2 regions of the Streptomyces sp. NPDC048419 genome follow, and region 1 is predicted to be linked to the other one. Evidence: predicted binding sites of a transcription regulator. Region 1 holds the regulator's gene; the other holds the start of a gene.
What was found. The regulator HspR, encoded in region 1, represses chaperone genes until heat shock. The targets are predictions, from matches to a motif close to TTGAGNNNNNNNNNCTCAA.
Positions count from the first base shown of each region.

Region 2: a site for HspR is predicted at 3,400-3,418, ahead of lon (endopeptidase La). Genes of this name have one in related genera too.

Region 1 covers NZ_JBICXT010000009.1:280,631-288,294, forward strand. The annotation lists gene ACGFYN_RS21270 (helix-turn-helix transcriptional regulator) at 1-847, shown strand, start outside; gene ACGFYN_RS21275 (helix-turn-helix transcriptional regulator) at 875-1,852, shown strand; gene ACGFYN_RS21280 (LuxR C-terminal-related transcriptional regulator) at 1,815-2,864, opposite strand; gene ACGFYN_RS21285 (substrate-binding domain-containing protein) at 3,164-4,282, opposite strand; gene ACGFYN_RS21290 (heat shock protein transcriptional repressor HspR) at 4,495-4,944, opposite strand; gene dnaJ (molecular chaperone DnaJ) at 4,950-6,125, opposite strand; gene grpE (nucleotide exchange factor GrpE) at 6,159-6,824, opposite strand; gene dnaK (molecular chaperone DnaK) at 6,821-7,664, opposite strand, start outside.
Region 2 covers NZ_JBICXT010000005.1:37,709-45,372, reverse strand. The annotation lists gene ACGFYN_RS12965 (ATP-binding protein) at 1-921, shown strand, start outside; gene ACGFYN_RS12960 (hypothetical protein) at 1,007-1,381, shown strand; gene ACGFYN_RS12955 (hypothetical protein) at 1,378-1,791, shown strand; gene ACGFYN_RS12950 (rhomboid-like protein) at 1,948-2,703, shown strand; gene ACGFYN_RS12945 (sulfatase-like hydrolase/transferase) at 2,678-3,073, opposite strand; gene lon (endopeptidase La) at 3,441-5,861, shown strand; gene ACGFYN_RS12935 (lysozyme) at 5,943-6,770, opposite strand; gene ACGFYN_RS12930 (MarR family winged helix-turn-helix transcriptional regulator) at 7,044-7,535, shown strand.

The DNA of each region.
Region 1 (7,664 bases):
GGAATTCGCCCTGCTTCATCCCGATCCTGACGACCCCAACTGGCTGCGTCCCGTACCGCCTTCGGTCGCGCTTGCCCAGAGGCTCACACCGATCGAGAACGAGATCACCCAACGACGTCGGCTGTCCATCGAACTCGCAGACGCTTTCGAGCCGTTCATGGCTCTCAGCGCCCAATCGTCGGCGTCCACCCACTCGATCACCGTGCTGGAAGGCCTCGACCGGATCAACGCGGCGCTCGATCTTGCCACGTCCCAGTGTCACACCGAGATGCTCACCGTCCAGCCGAGCCGCCGCCGGCTCGAGCACACCCTCGCCCAAGGACTCAACCGCGACCGGCCGTTGATCGAACGGGGCTGCCGCATCCGGACGCTCTACCAGCACCCGGCCCGCTACAGCCCCGAAACCCTCGCGTACGTCGCCCAGTTCACCGACGGCAAGGTGGAGTACCGCACCATCGACGAGCTGGTCGAGCGGCTCATCATCTGCGACGAGACCGTGGCCTTCATCCCGACCCGCGACGACGGCGAGATCGCGCTCGAACTCCGGCATCCGGGACTCGTCCGCTACCTGATCAAGGTCTTCGAGTTCATGTGGACGCGCGCGGTCCCGCTCAGCGGCGGCGCCCCGTACGAGACCGCCCCCGACGGGATCACGGAGATCCAGCACTCCATCGCCAAGCTCCTGGTCGAGGGCCATGTCGACGAGGCGATCGCACGGCGGCTGGGGATGAACGTGCGCACCTGCCGCGCCCACATCGCCAAGCTCGCGACGGTACTGGGCAGCGGCAGCCGGGCCCAACTCGGCTTTCTCATAGCGCAGTCGGGGCTCCTGAAGCAGGATCCCTGACATCGATCCGGAAGAAGAGGGCCATTCGTGACGACTGGGGCGCACCGGCACGGCCCGGAGGAGCTGTGCGAAGCGGGTCTGGAACTCTACGGGCGCGCCCTGCGCGAAGGGCAGGTGAGCAGCGCCGATGCCGACGCGGCTCCCTGCCTCGTCGACTTCGGCCTGCTGCATCCCTGCGTCACCGACCTCGATTGCCTGGAGCCTGTGTCCCCGGCCGTCGCCCTGCACCGCCTGCTGCGCACCTCGGCGGATCGCATCGCCGGCGAACGGCAGCGCGAGGAATGGCTGGTGGAGACGTTCGGGCCGCTCATGAGCGCCGGAGGGCGCCCCGCCGGAACACCGGACCTGCCGACCATCGAGGTCGTCAGCGGGCTCGACCGGATCAACGAGGCCATCGCCGGAGCCATGGCCGACGCCTCCCGAGAACTGCTGGCCATCCAGCCCTACGACGGCCGCAGCCCGGCCGAGCGCCTGGCCAAGAGCCTCGGCCGCGACCAGGACCTGCTCGACCGCGGAGGCCGTATCCGCACGCTCTACCAGCACACGCAGCGGTACTCGGCCGCCGTGGTGGCGCGCTACGAGCAGCTCACCGGCGACGCCGAGGCACGTACCCTCGACCAGATCACCGAACGCCTCATCGTGATCGACCGCGAGGTGGCCTTCATCCCCGCCAACGCCGACCGCACGCTCGCCCTGGAGGTCCGGCACCCGGTCCTGATCGACTACTTCGCCGTCATCTTCGACCGCCTCTGGCACATGGCCACGCCCATGCACCCCGAAGCCGCCACCCGCGCCACCCCGGCCGGCATCACCCCCCGCCAACACGCCATCGCCGTCCTCCTCGTGGAGGGCCACACCGACACCGACATCGCCGAGCGGCTCGGGATGAACGTCCGGACCGCCCGCGTGCACATCGCCAAGCTCGCGGCCACGCTGGGCAGTGAGAGCCGGGCCCAGCTGGGCTATCTCATCGGGCGGTCGGGGATTCTTGACCGGGAAGGGTGATCGGGTCGGCGTCGGTGGGGTGACGGTGGCCGTCGAGGCCCACCTGGGCGATGCGGACGCCGAGTTGGGTGCGGCTGGCCGCGCCGAGGGTCTCGGAGAGCCGGGCGATGTGGGCGCGGCACGTACGGACGCTTATGCCGAGCCGCTCCGCGATCACCGCGTCCTGGTGGCCCTCCGCCAGCAGCGCCGCGATGGACTGCTCGCGGTGCGAGATGCCCTCGATGCCGGTGTCGGGCAGCCGCGCGGTCAGCGGGATCGCGAGGCGCCACAGCCGCTCGAAGACCGTGACCAGGTAGCCGACCAGGGCCGGGTGGCGCAGCTCCAGGGCGAGGGTGCGGTCCGCGTTGGCCGGGATGAACGCCACCGTGCGGTCGAACAGGATCAGCCGGTCGATCACCTCGTCCAGGGTGCGCGCCTCGACCGAACCGCCCATCAGCTCCAGGTAGTTGAGCAGGCCCTGGCCGTGCCGGGCCACATGCGTGTACAGGTCGCGCATCCGCACGCCCCGCCCGCGCAGGGTGAGCGCCCGGTGCAGGCCCTCCGTCAGCTCGTCCTCGGGCCGGATACCGCCGGGCTGGACGGTGAGGACCTCCGTCGTGCACGCCTCGGTCGCCGCGTCCATCGCGGCCTGGATGCGGGACAGCCCGTCCAGGACGCGGATCGCGGCGCCCTCCGCGGAGCCGGAGCCCGGGGCCGCCTGTTTCTCGGGGCCCAGACCGGCGTACCGCTCGACCGCGGCGACCGCCGCGCCCACCCGCAGCTGACTGGCGCTGACGTCGTCGTAGACGCCGCGCAGCAGCCGTGTCATGACCTCCTGCGGGGACGTCGGGACCAGCCAGTCCATGTCGTCGGGGTCCGGGTGCAGCAGGGCGAGCTCCAGCAGGCACGGCACCGGCCCGGCGTCCCGGCGCGGCACGCGGCCCCGCCGTACGGCCCGGGAGTACACGCGCTCCCCGGCCTCGCACAGTCGGTCAGCACCGTGTGGATGCTCCTCCGTCCCGTGCCCGGCCATCGCCCATCCCACCCCCGGTTTCGCCGCCTTCGCAGCGCAACTATGCGCGGACGGGACCGGCTCCGCAACACGGCTCGACCTGAGGGCACGGTCGTTAAACGCCCATAACTCCCGCTCTGTACGGTCCTCCTCCTGCCGCGTTGCAACAAGCTGACGGCCTGGGAGGCAGGGTGGTGCGCGAGAGGCGGGTTCCGGGCCCGCGGCGGCCGGATCACGTCCAGGCCGAGGATGCGGTCAGGGGCCGCCGTGAGTCTTCACGACAGCCCCCGCAACGATCGCACCCGCAAATGCGGAACGTCTTACTTGAGTCCGATCGCCGAACACTCCGAGGCGTACTTCGAGGTGCAGATCTGCGAGACCTTGTAGATGCCGTCGGCGACGACCGTCGACTTGATGTTCTTGCGCGTCAGCGCGGTGACGGTGACGAGCTGTGCCGGGATCTCCTTGTCGGTCGGGCTGTCGACCGTGTCTTGGGTCAGCGCGTCGAACTCGATGTCCTTGCCCTGCACCTTGGCCACGGCCATCTGCGCGGCCGCCTGGGCCTCCTGCGGGTAGGACTTGTAGACGCTCATGTACTGCTCGCCCGAGACGATCCGCTGCACGCCGGCCAGTTCCGCGTCCTGCCCGGTGAGCGGCGGCAGGTGGGACATGCCCGCGTCCTCCATGGCCTTGACGATGCCGCCCGCCATGCCGTCGTTGGCGGAGTAGACGCCCGCGATGTTGCCCTTGCCGATCGCCTTGATCGCGTCGGACATGTTGGACTCGGCGTTCTTCGGGTCCCAGTCCTTGGTGTCGAAGGACTGGGCGATCGTCACCTTGCCCTTGAGCTCGGACAGCGCGCCCGCCTTGAACTGCTTGGCGTTCGGGTCGGTGGGCGAGCCGTTCATCATCACGATCTTGTCGGAGGTGCCGACGTCGCTGCCCAGCGCGTCCAGCAGCGAGCGGCCCTGCACCTCCCCGACGAGCTCGTTGTCGAAGGAGATGTACGCGTCGATCGGGCCCTCGGCCAGCCGGTCGTAGGCGATGACCGGGATACCGGCGTCCTTCGCCTTCTTCACCTCGCCGGCGATGGCGTGCGAGTCCACCGCGTCCAGCAGGATGGTGTCGACCTTGTCGTCGATCATCTTCTGCATTTGGGCCGCCTGCTTGTCCGCGTTCTGCCCCGCGTTGGCGTAGGCGACGTGGCCCTGGTTCTTGGTCAGGGAGGAGACCTGCTGCTTGATGATGGGGTAGTCGAAGTCCTCGTACCTGGTGTTGGCCGTCTCCGGCAGCAGCAGACCGATCGTGACGTCGTTGCCCTTGGTGGGGGTCGCCGAACTGCTGTCACCCGACACGTTCAGCACGCCGCAGGAGGCAAGTGACAGGCTTGTCGCGGCTACTGCCACGCACAGGGCGGTACGACGGATGCGGGTGTTCACTGCTGTTGACCTTCCGAACAAGGGTGCTTAAGGCGTCCCAGGTGAAGGAAGCCAACGCTTTCTTCACACGATCGTCAAGGAATAACCAGGTAATGAGACGTCAACGTTAGAGTTCGCTCGCCCTCCTGACGTAAGGCGACCGGTTGGTGCATATGCGCCAGGGGCCCGGATTGTCTCCGGGCCCCTGACGTGATGTGACATGGCCAGACGCGTCAGTCCGATTGCTGCCGCTTCGGCCGCCAGACCACCAGCGCGCTGGTGTGCTGCACCTCCTGGTACGGCACCAGGTCGCGGCGGTACGACGCGTGCACCGCCGCCTCGCGCTGCTGCATGGCCGCCGCCGCGCCCTCGACCGCCGTCTGGAGTTCGACGACACGCTGCTGGAGCGCGGCGACCTGGTTCTCCAGCTCGATGATCCGCTTGATGCCGGCCAGGTTGATGCCCTCGTCCTGCGACAACTGCTGGACGGTGCGCAGCAGTTCGATGTCGCGGGCCGAGTAACGACGGCCGCGGCCGGGCGTGCGGTCGGGCGAGACCAGGCCGAGGCGGTCGTACTGGCGCAGGGTCTGCGGGTGCAGGCCGGAGAGCTGGGCCGCCACCGAAATGACGTAGACCGGGGTTTCCTCGGTCAGTTCGTACGGATTACGTCGACGGCCGTCCATCTCCCTCAAGCTCCCTTCGCGGCCTGGAACAGCTCCGCCCGCGGATCCTCACCCGCGGTTGCCTCGCGATACGCCTCGAGCGCGTCACGAGCCTTCCCCGTCACGTCCTTGGGGACACTCACCTCGACGGTGACCAGGAGGTCGCCGCGGGTGCCGTCCTTGCGGACAGCGCCCTTGCCACGGGCGCGCATGGTGCGGCCGTTGGGCGTACCCGGCGGCAGCTTCAGGGTGACGGGAGGGCCGCCCAGGGTGGGCACTCTGACCTCGCCGCCGAGGGCCGCCTCGGCGAACGTCACCGGGACGGTCACGGTCAGGTTGTCGCCCTTGCGGCCGAAGACCGGGTGCGCGGACACATGGACCGTGACGTACAAGTCGCCCGCCGGACCGCCCCGTTCACCCGGTGCGCCCTTGCCGCGCAGCCGGATGCGCTGGCCGTCCTGCACCCCGGCCGGGATGCGGACCTGCATGGTCCGCGACGACTTGGCTCGGCCCGAGCCCTTGCAGACCTCACAGGGGTTCTCCGCGATCAGACCGCGGCCCTTGCAGTCCGGGCAGGGGTCGGTGAGGGAGAAGCCCCCGCCGGAACCCCGCGCCACCTGCCCGGTGCCGACGCACGTCGGGCAGACCCGGGGGTTGCCGTTGGCGTCGCCGGTGCCGGAACAGGCCTTGCAGGGCGCCTGCGAGGACATGCGCAGCGGGACCGTCGCGCCCTCGATCGCCTCGGTGAAGCTGAGGCTGACCTCGGTGTCGATGTCCTGACCGCGCCTGGGCTGCACCCGCGTGGTGCCGGAGCCGCCCCGGTTGAACAAGCCCCCGAAGACGTCACCGATCCCGCCGCCGAAGCTGCCGGAGTTTCCGCCGCCCTGGCCGCCGCCGAAGAGGTCGCCCAGGTCGAAGTTGAACGAGCCGCCGCTGCCGCCCGGCCCCGGGCGGAAGCCGCCGTTGCCGAACAGGGCGCGCGCCTCGTCGTACTCCTTGCGCTTCTTGGGATCGCCGAGAACGTCGTTCGCCTCGGAGATCTCCTTGAAGCGCTCCTCGGCCTTGGTGTTGCCCTTGTTGGCGTCCGGGTGGAACTCGCGGGCGAGCTTCCGGTACGCCTTCTTGATCTCGGCCTCGGTGGCGTCCTTGGGGACGCCGAGGACCTTGTAGTAGTCCTTCTCGATGAAGTCCTTGGTGCTCATCCTCGACGCCCCTCCTTTCTCATCGGTTCAAGCTCAGCCCTCGTCCGGGCCACCGCTCTCCTTGTCGTCGGCCGCCTCGGCGGAGTCCTGGGACTCCGGCTTGACGGTCTGCGCTCCCGGCTGAGGCTCGGCCACGGCCACCCGCGCGGGGCGGATGGTGCGCTCGCCGATGCGATACCCGGGCTGCAGAATCGCCACGCACGTCGTCTCGGTGACGTCCGGTGCGTAGCTGTGCATCAGGGCCTCGTGGATCGTCGGGTCGAAGGGCTCGCCCTCCTTGCCGAACTGCTGCAGACCCATCTTCGCCGCCACGGTCTCCAGCGACTCCGCCACGGACTTGAATCCGCCGACGAGTTCGCCGTGTTCCCGTGCGCGGCCGATGTCGTCGAGCACGGGCAGGAGCTCGGTCAGAAGATTCGCGATGGCGATCTCCTTGACCGTGATCCGGTCCCGCTCCACGCGGCGGCGGTAGTTCTGGAACTCGGCCTGGAGCCGCTGGAGGTCCGCCGTGCGCTCACCGAGCGCCGTGCGTGCCTGGTCCAGCTGCGCCGTCAGACCGGCGATCTGTACTGCTGCGTCCCCGGCCGGGGCCGCCCCCTCCCCGGAGGAAGGAGCGGCGGCCTTCGGTTCGGCGTCGTCAGGTGTGGCGCCGGAGGGGACGTCGGGCTTCTCGTCGAAGCCCGGGGTCTCCTCCGTCACGCGGCACCGTCCTTGCGCTCGTCGTCCACGATCTCGGCGTCCACGACGTCGTCGTCGGCCTTCGGGGCCTCGGCGCCGGCGGACTCGCCGCCCGCGGCGGCCTGCGAGGCCTGGGCGTCGGCGTACATGGCCTGGCCCAGCTTCTGCGAGACGGCCGCGACCTTCTCGGTGGCGGTGCGGATCTCGGCGGTGTCCTCGCCCTTGAGCGCGGCCTTCAGCTCCTCGACGGACGCCTCGACCTCGGTCTTGATCTCGCCCGGGACCTTGTCCTCGTTGTCCTTGAGGAACTTCTCCGTCTGGTAGACGAGCTGCTCGCCCTGGTTGCGGCTCTCGGCGGCCTCGCGGCGGGCGTGGTCCTCCTCCGCGTACTTCTCGGCCTCCTGGCGCATCCGGTCGACCTCGTCCTTCGGCAGCGAGGAGCCGCCGGTGACGGTCATCTTCTGCTCCTTGCCGGTGCCGAGGTCCTTGGCCGTGACGTGCATGATGCCGTTGGCGTCGATGTCGAAGGCGACCTCGATCTGCGGGACACCGCGCGGGGCCGGCGGCAGACCGGTCAGCTCGAACATCCCGAGCTTCTTGTTGTACGCCGCGATCTCGCGCTCGCCCTGGTAGACCTGGATCTGCACGGAGGGCTGGTTGTCCTCGGCGGTGGTGAAGATCTCGGACCGCTTGGTCGGGATCGTCGTGTTCCGCTCGATGAGCTTGGTCATGATGCCGCCCTTGGTCTCGATGCCGAGGGACAGCGGGGTCACGTCGAGGAGCAGGACGTCCTTGACCTCACCCTTGAGGACACCGGCCTGCAGGGCGGCGCCGATGGCGACGACCTCGTCCGGGTTGACG
Region 2 (7,664 bases), on a different contig from region 1:
GCCGGGGCGCCCCGTGACAGCGAGTGGCTCCCGATGGTGGCGCAGGCCGCGGAGACGGTGGCCGCCGTGGGCTCCCACCGCAGCGCCTCCCTCCTCTACGACCTGCTCGTCCCGTACGCCGGCCTGTTCGTGGTGGAAGGCATCGGCGCGGCGGTCCGCGGCCCGGTCGACCGTCATCTCGCCCTGCTCGCGGCGGCTCTCGGGGACCCGCACCGCACCCGTGAGCACCGGGAGCGGGCGTTGCAGGCCGCCGAGGCGGTGGGCGCGGTGGCGCTGGCGGAGCGCATCGCGGCGGAGACGGCGGATCCGGGGCACCCGGGAGCATCCGGCGCGGGGACCGCGCCCCGGCCGCGCCCATCCGCTGACGACACCTCTCTCTTCCGCCGCGAAGGGCCCCTCTGGCATCTCCGCTACGCCGGCCGCGACGTGCGGCTCCCGGCCAGCAAGGGCCTGCACGACATCGCCGTCCTGCTCGCCCGTCCGGGCACGCCGGTCCCCGCCGTGGAACTGGCGGCAGCGGACGGCCGGGGGCAGGACGCCGGAGGTCTGCATCCCCAGGGCGACACCGGCGAGGTCGTCGACGCCACCGCCCGGGCCGCCTACCGGCGCAGGCTGCGGGAGCTGGAGGAGGAGGGCCGGGACGCCGACCAGGCCGGGGACGCCGGACGCTCGGAGCGGATCGCCGTGGAGCGGGACGCTCTCGTCGGGCAGCTCGCGGCCGCGTACGGCATCGGGGGCCGGGTGCGCCGCACGGGCTCGCACGCCGAACGTGCCCGCACCGCCGTCACCGCCCGCATCCGGGCCGCGGTGCGGCGCGTCACCGACGTCCACCCCGAACTCGGCCGCCACCTCGCGACGGCCCTGCGCACCGGCACCCTCTGCGTCTACGAGCCCGAACAGCCGCCCGCGTGGCGGCTGTGAGGCCACACCTCACACCGTGCCGTGCGATCTCACGCCTCCTGGGTGAAGCGCTGAAGCGCGAGGCTCCGAGGGAAGGCAGGACACCATGCCGCGCACCACCAAGGCCGAGGCCGAGCTCAAGGTCGACGAGCCCGTCATCGAGGGGCGCTACGCCGAGATCGGCCCGTACACGGTCGCCTACGAGACCATGAAGCAGGACATGGACCCCGCCCCGCTCTTCCGGGGCCTGCCCGACGACCGCTGCCAGTGCCCGCACTGGGGCCAGGTCCTCTCCGGCCGGATCGTGTTCCGGTACGCCGACCACGACGAGGTCTTCCACGCGGGCGACGCCTATTACGGCGCACCCGGCCACCTCCCGCTCGTCTTCGCCGGTACCGAGGTCGTCGAGTTCAGCCCCACCGCGGAGCTGAACCGCACGATGGAGGTCGTCGGCCGCAACCTCGCGGGGGCGACGTCATGACCACCGGGACGGACACCCGGATCGGGCAACTCACCCGTCTCTTCGTGCAGTTCCTGGAGACCGGCACCGCCCCCGAGGGGCTGTTCACGGACGACGTCTTCCTCGATCTGACCCTGCCGCAGTGGCGGCTGCAGACCCGGGGGCGCGACGAAGTCGTCGCGTTGCGCCGGCGCAGCCACCCCGCTCGCGGCACGGTGCCGCGCCACCGCGTGGACCCCACCCCCACCGGGTTCGTCCTGGAGTTCGAGGAGTCCTGGGTGGACGGGCAAGGTGCCTGGTACTGCCGGGAGTTGATGCGCGCCGAAGTGCGCGACGGCGCCATCGGCGAGGCATCGATCTACTGCACCGGCGACTGGGACACGGCGACCCGCACCGCCCACGCCAAGGAGGTGGCTCTCCTCAGGCCGTGACCCTGCTCGGGCCGTGAGCCGCCTGCGGACGCACGGGAAGCCGGACGCACGAAAAGCTTGAGAGGTTGCTGTGAATCGGCTCTCGCGTGGTGTCGGTCACAGACAGAGGCCCCTGTGGTTGCCAAGGGTGGTGCGCGACGGAAGGAGCGCCCCACCGTGGAACCCACCGCGACGGCCAGAACAGACCCCTCGGCCGCGCCCCTTCCCGATGTGTCCGAACTCCTGGACGGGATGCCGCGTCAGCGCGGCGGGCCGCACCTCGCGGGCCCTCTCGCGCCCGCCCCCTTCGCCCGGGCCCTTCGCCGTCCCTGGCGCCTGCTGCCGACGCCCGCCGGCACGCCGTTCACTTTCGGCTACGCGGCCGTCCTGGCGCTCACCTCGGTGCTCAGCACGTACGGCTCCTCGTCCCTGGTGCAATCCCTGCAACAGGCGTCCAGCACCGATGTGGCGCACCTGGTGCAGTCACCCGCGCTGGTGCTGCTGGCGAGCGCGATGTGGGTTGCGGGCGGCCTCGTCTCGCCGTACGTCGTCTGCTTCCTGCTCGTCCTGACCGCGCTGGAGCGGCGGATAGGCGGGGCCCGCACGGCCGTCGTCTTCCTCGCCGGGCAGGTCCTCGCCACCCTCGCGACCGAGGGCACCGTCGGCCTCGCGGTCCTGGTGGGCCACCTCCCCGACAGCTCCCTGCACCGCCTCGACTATGGCATCAGCTTCGGCGTGGCCGCCAGTGTGGGCGCTCTCGCGGGACTGCTGAGGCCGTGGCTGCGCTGGCCGGTGCTGGTCCTGTTCGGCGGCATGCTGGTCCAGGGCCTGCTCGAGTTCACCGACCCGATGACCAGCTGGGGCCATCTGATCTCGCTCGGGATAGGCGTCGCCACCTGGCCGCTGATCAGGCGCTGGCACCGGGAGGCGTAGGCCCCGGCCCCCTAGGAACCGGTCCCGCGCGCCGCGGCCAGCTTCCGGGCCAGCCCCGGAACACCGAGAAGTGCGGCGGATCGTCGCCGGTGTGCCAGTAGTTGAGGTACTTGCCGAACAGCCCCGTGCGGTAGCCGGCCGCCCGCAGCTGCCGCTGCACGGTGGTGTGCTGGTCGAGGTGGTAGGGGTGGCGGGTGTCGAGGACACCGTGGTGATGCGCGTACCGGCCCGACATGATCGAGGCGCGCGACGGCGCGCACAGCGGGGTGCCAGTGTGCGCCCGCCCGAAGGTGACGCCCTGTCCGCCCAGTCGGTCGAGTGTCCGGGGGATCGCCCGGTCCGTCTCCTTCGGCTGGTCGTCCGTCAGCACGAGAAGGATGCTGGGCCGGTCGTCGGAGCGGGGCCGCCGGTACGGCGTCGGCGGAACAGTCCTGCGGGCGACGGCGTTACGTGCGGTGGCGGTCGGCGGGGCCGTTGTGTCGCCGAGTCCCGTACCCCGCGCCACCAGGGGAACCGCGGTCCCCGCCGCCGTTCCTCGCTCATCGGCTTCCCCAAGTCCCCCGTCGTTCCGTCGTACGAGCTTGCAGTGTGCGGAGTCTGCCTGTGAACGCCGGTGCGCACGCGATGCCTCCCGGCTCCGTGATCGCTGACAGCGAACGACACGGAGACCCGGGAACAACGGCGGAACGCCAAGCATTGAGTCGGCATAACTCAACTTGACTGCCGAAGGGGAGATCATGGCTTCGACGTCCACATCGCTCACCCTGCCCGTACTGCCGCTCGACGACGAGGTAGTCCTCCCCGGGATGGTCGTACCGCTGGACCTGAACGACGCCGACGTACGCGCCGCGGTGGAGGCCGCCCAGGCCGCCGCCCGGTCGGAACCGGGAAAGCCGAAGGTGCTGCTCGTTCCACGTGTCGACGGGACCTACCCGAGCACCGGCGTGCTCGGCACGATCGAGCAGGTCGGCCGGCTGGCCGACGGTGACCCGGGCGCCCTGATCCGCGGCCGCGGCCGTGTGCAGATCGGCGCCGGCACCACCGGGCCGGGTGCCGCGCTGTGGGTCGAGGGGACGAGGATCGACGAGAGCGTGCCCGAGCCGCTGCCCGGCCACGTCACCGAACTGGTCAAGGAGTACAAGGCCCTCGCCACCGCCTGGCTGCGCAAGCGCGCCGCCTGGCAGGTCGTGGACCGTGTGCAGGCCATCGACGACGTGTCCCAGCTGGCCGACAACTCCGGTTACTCGCCCTTCCTGACCACCGAGCAGAAGATCGAACTGCTGGAGACGGCCGACCCGGTCGCCCGTCTCAAGCTCGCCACCCAGCACCTGCGCGACCACCTGGCCGAGCAGGACGTGGCCGAGACCATCGCCAAGGACGTCCAGGAGGGCGTCGACAAGCAGCAGCGGGAGTTCCTGCTGCGCCGTCAGCTGGAAGCCGTGCGCAAGGAACTGCGCGAGCTGAACGGCGACGGCAAGGACTCCGCCGAGGAGTCCGACGACTACCGCGCCCGGGTCGAGTCCGCCGACCTGCCGGAGAACGTCCGGGAGGCGGCCCTCAAGGAGGTCGACAAGCTCGAGCGCTCCAGCGACCAGTCGCCCGAGGGCTCCTGGATCCGCACCTGGCTGGACACGGTCCTCGAACTGCCGTGGAACGAACGGACCGAGGATGCGTACGACATCCAGGGCGCCAAGGCCGTCCTGGACGCCGAGCACTCCGGCCTGGAGGACGTGAAGGAGCGGATCACCGAGTACCTGGCGGTGCGCAAGCGCCGTACCGACCGCGGTCTCGGTGTCATCGGCGGCCGGCGCGGCGGTGCCGTCCTGGCCCTCGTCGGCCCGCCCGGCGTCGGCAAGACCTCGCTCGGCGAGTCGGTCGCGCACGCCATGGGCCGCAAGTTCGTCCGCGTCGCCCTCGGCGGCGTCCGCGACGAGGCCGAGATCCGCGGCCATCGCCGTACGTACGTCGGCGCGCTGCCCGGCCGGATCGTGCGCGCGATCAAGGAGGCCGGCTCGATGAACCCGGTCGTCCTGCTCGACGAGATCGACAAGGTGGGGTCCGACTTCCGGGGCGACCCGGCGGCCGCACTCCTGGAGGTCCTGGACCCGGCGCAGAACCACACCTTCCGCGACCACTACCTGGAGGTCGAGCTCGATCTGTCGGACGTCGTGTTCCTCGCCACGGCGAACGTCCTGGAGGCAATCCCCGAAGCCCTCCTGGACCGTATGGAACTCGTGCGCCTGGACGGATACACCGAGGACGAGAAGGTCGTCATCGCCCGCGACCACCTGCTCCCGCGCCAGCTGGAGCGGGCGGGCCTGGACAAGGACGAGGTGACCCTGGACGAGAGCGCCCTGCGCAAGCTCGCCGGCGAGTACACGCGCGAGGCGGGTGTGCGCACCCTGGAGCGTTCGATCGCCCGGCTGCTCCGCAAGGTCGCGGCGCAGCACGAACTGGGCGACCGCGAGCTGCCGTTCACGATCACGGACGCCGACCTGCGCGCCCTGATCGGATGGCCGCACCACGTCCCGGAGTCCGCGCAGGACCCGGCGGAGCGCCGTACGGCGGTCCCGGGCGTGGCGACGGGCCTCGCGGTGACCGGCGCTGGCGGTGACGTCCTCTTCGTGGAGGCGTCGCTCGCAGACCCGGAGACGGGCGCGGCGGGCCTGACCCTCACCGGTCAGCTGGGCGACGTGATGAAGGAGTCGGCGCAGATCGCGCTGAGCTTCCTGCGCAGCCACGGCGCCGAGCTGGAGCTGCCGGTCGCGGACCTGAAGGACCGCGGCGTGCACATCCACTTCCCGGCGGGCGCGGTCCCGAAGGACGGCCCGAGCGCCGGCATCACGATGACGACGGCGCTGGCGTCGCTGCTGTCGGGCCGGCTGCTCCGCACGGACGTGGCCATGACCGGCGAGGTCTCGCTGACCGGCCGGGTGCTGCCGATCGGCGGCGTGAAGCAGAAGCTGCTCGCCGCGCACCGCGCCGGTGTGAAGACCGTGATCATCCCCAAGCGCAACGAGGCCGACCTGGACGACGTCCCGGCCGAGGTGCTGGACAAGCTCGACGTCCACGCCGTGACCGACGTCCGCCAGGTCCTGGAGCTGGCGCTGGCGCCCGCCACGAGCGAGGCGGCGCCGGAGGTTCCGGTGGCGGCGTGACGGACGCCATCGGGTGAGGGAAGGCCCGTGCCCCGTGAGGGAGGCCCGGGCCTTCTTCTCGCGCCTGGTGTCGGTCGTACGTCAGCCGTTGGCGAGGGCGACGACGCGGTCGAGGGCGCCGTTGAACTTGTCGTGATCGCCGACGGTCGGCCCGGACGAGGTGTACTGCCACATCGTGTAGTAGCCCCAGCCGGCCGGAAGCGTCCCCACGGTCGACGCGTACCGGGCGATCCACAGCGGGTTGGCGGCCGCGAAGCCGCCGTAGTTGCCGGTGCAGTCGGTCCACCAGCTGGTGGCCGTGTAGATCACGGCGTCCCGTCCCGTGCGGGCCTTGTAGGTGTTCAGGAAGTCGGCGATCCAGCCGACCATCGCGCTCGCGGACTTGCCGTAGCACTCGGCGCCGTAGGGGTTCCACTCGATGTCGAGGACGCCGGGGAGGGTCTTGCCGTCCTTGGACCAGCCGCCGCCGTGGTCGACGAAGTAGTTGGCCTGAGTGGCGCCGCTGGTGGTGTCGGGGGTGGCGAAGTGGTACGCGCCGCGGATCATGCCGACGTTGTACGAGCCGTTGTACTGCTGGGCGAAGTAGGGGTTCGTGTAGTACGTCCCCTCGGTCGCCTTGGTGTAGGCCCACTTGACGCCGCTGCTCCACAGGGTCGACCAGGCGACGTTGCCCTGGTAGCCGGAGACGTCGACGCCCTCGGTCTGGGTGGCGTCGGCGGAGGAGGGGGTGCCGCCGCTGCCGTCGTGGGCGGCGACGCCCACGCCCATGCGGGCGGAGCCGCGGGCGGGGGTGTCCGCCGCGGAGGCGGGGGCGGCGGGGACGGCGAGGACGAGCGAGAGGGCGGCGAGCAGGAGTCCGGCGAGCAAGGGGCGCCGGGGGTGTACCGGTCCGGGTCTGTGCACGGGCATGGCGTGCCTCCGAAAGCTCGGTGATGCTCTGTGGGGGAGGGCGCCCGTACGGCGGGAGTGCAGGGCCGTACGAGGCCGGTGCCCCGCCATCGGGAGGGATGGTGTGGGCATGTCAGTCGGTGCCTGGTATCGAAGCTACGCACGTAGAAGAGTGCGTGGAAGAGGGGTCGGAGTCTGCCGTTGGTCTAGCCCTGCGAAATACTTGGGGAGCTGCGGCAACGGCGGGGTTCGGCGGAAACTTTCAGGCTCAGGAAAACCGAGGCAGGGACTGACGTGCACGAAGGCGAAAACGGGGACGAGCGCCGACTCCCGGCTCAACCGTCACCGAGTGGTGCAGACCAGGAATACCTGTCCCTGGAGCGCGAGTTGACGATCCTTTTCCGGCGCGCCCGCGCCAACCAGGGGGAGATGGCCCGTGAGGTCCACCCCGATCTGGAGTCGGCGGCGTACGGCCTGCTGATCCGCCTCGACGAGTGCGGCCGCCAGCGCGCCACGGAACTCGCCGCCTACATCGGCGTCGGCAAGGCCACCATGTCCCGCCAGCTGCGTGCCCTGGAGGACCTCGGCCTGGTCGCCCGCGAACCCGACCCCGCCGACGGCCGCGCCTGGCTGGTCCACCTCACGGACGAGGGCCACGACCGCGTCCGCAAGGTCCGCGACGCCCGCCGGGCCCGCTACGTCAGCCAGCTCAACCACTGGAACCGCCACGAGGTCGCGGAACTGGCACGCCTGCTCAGCCAGTTGAACCGAGGCATGGAGAAGTAGCGAACACCGCCTCGCCGCGACGCGGGTCCGGGCCGCTGCGATCCCGGCGGCCGGGCCTGCTGCCGCCCTGGTCGCGGCGCTTGGGCCCGCCCGATCACGGCTGTTCGGGCCTGTGCCCCCGGCCTGCCG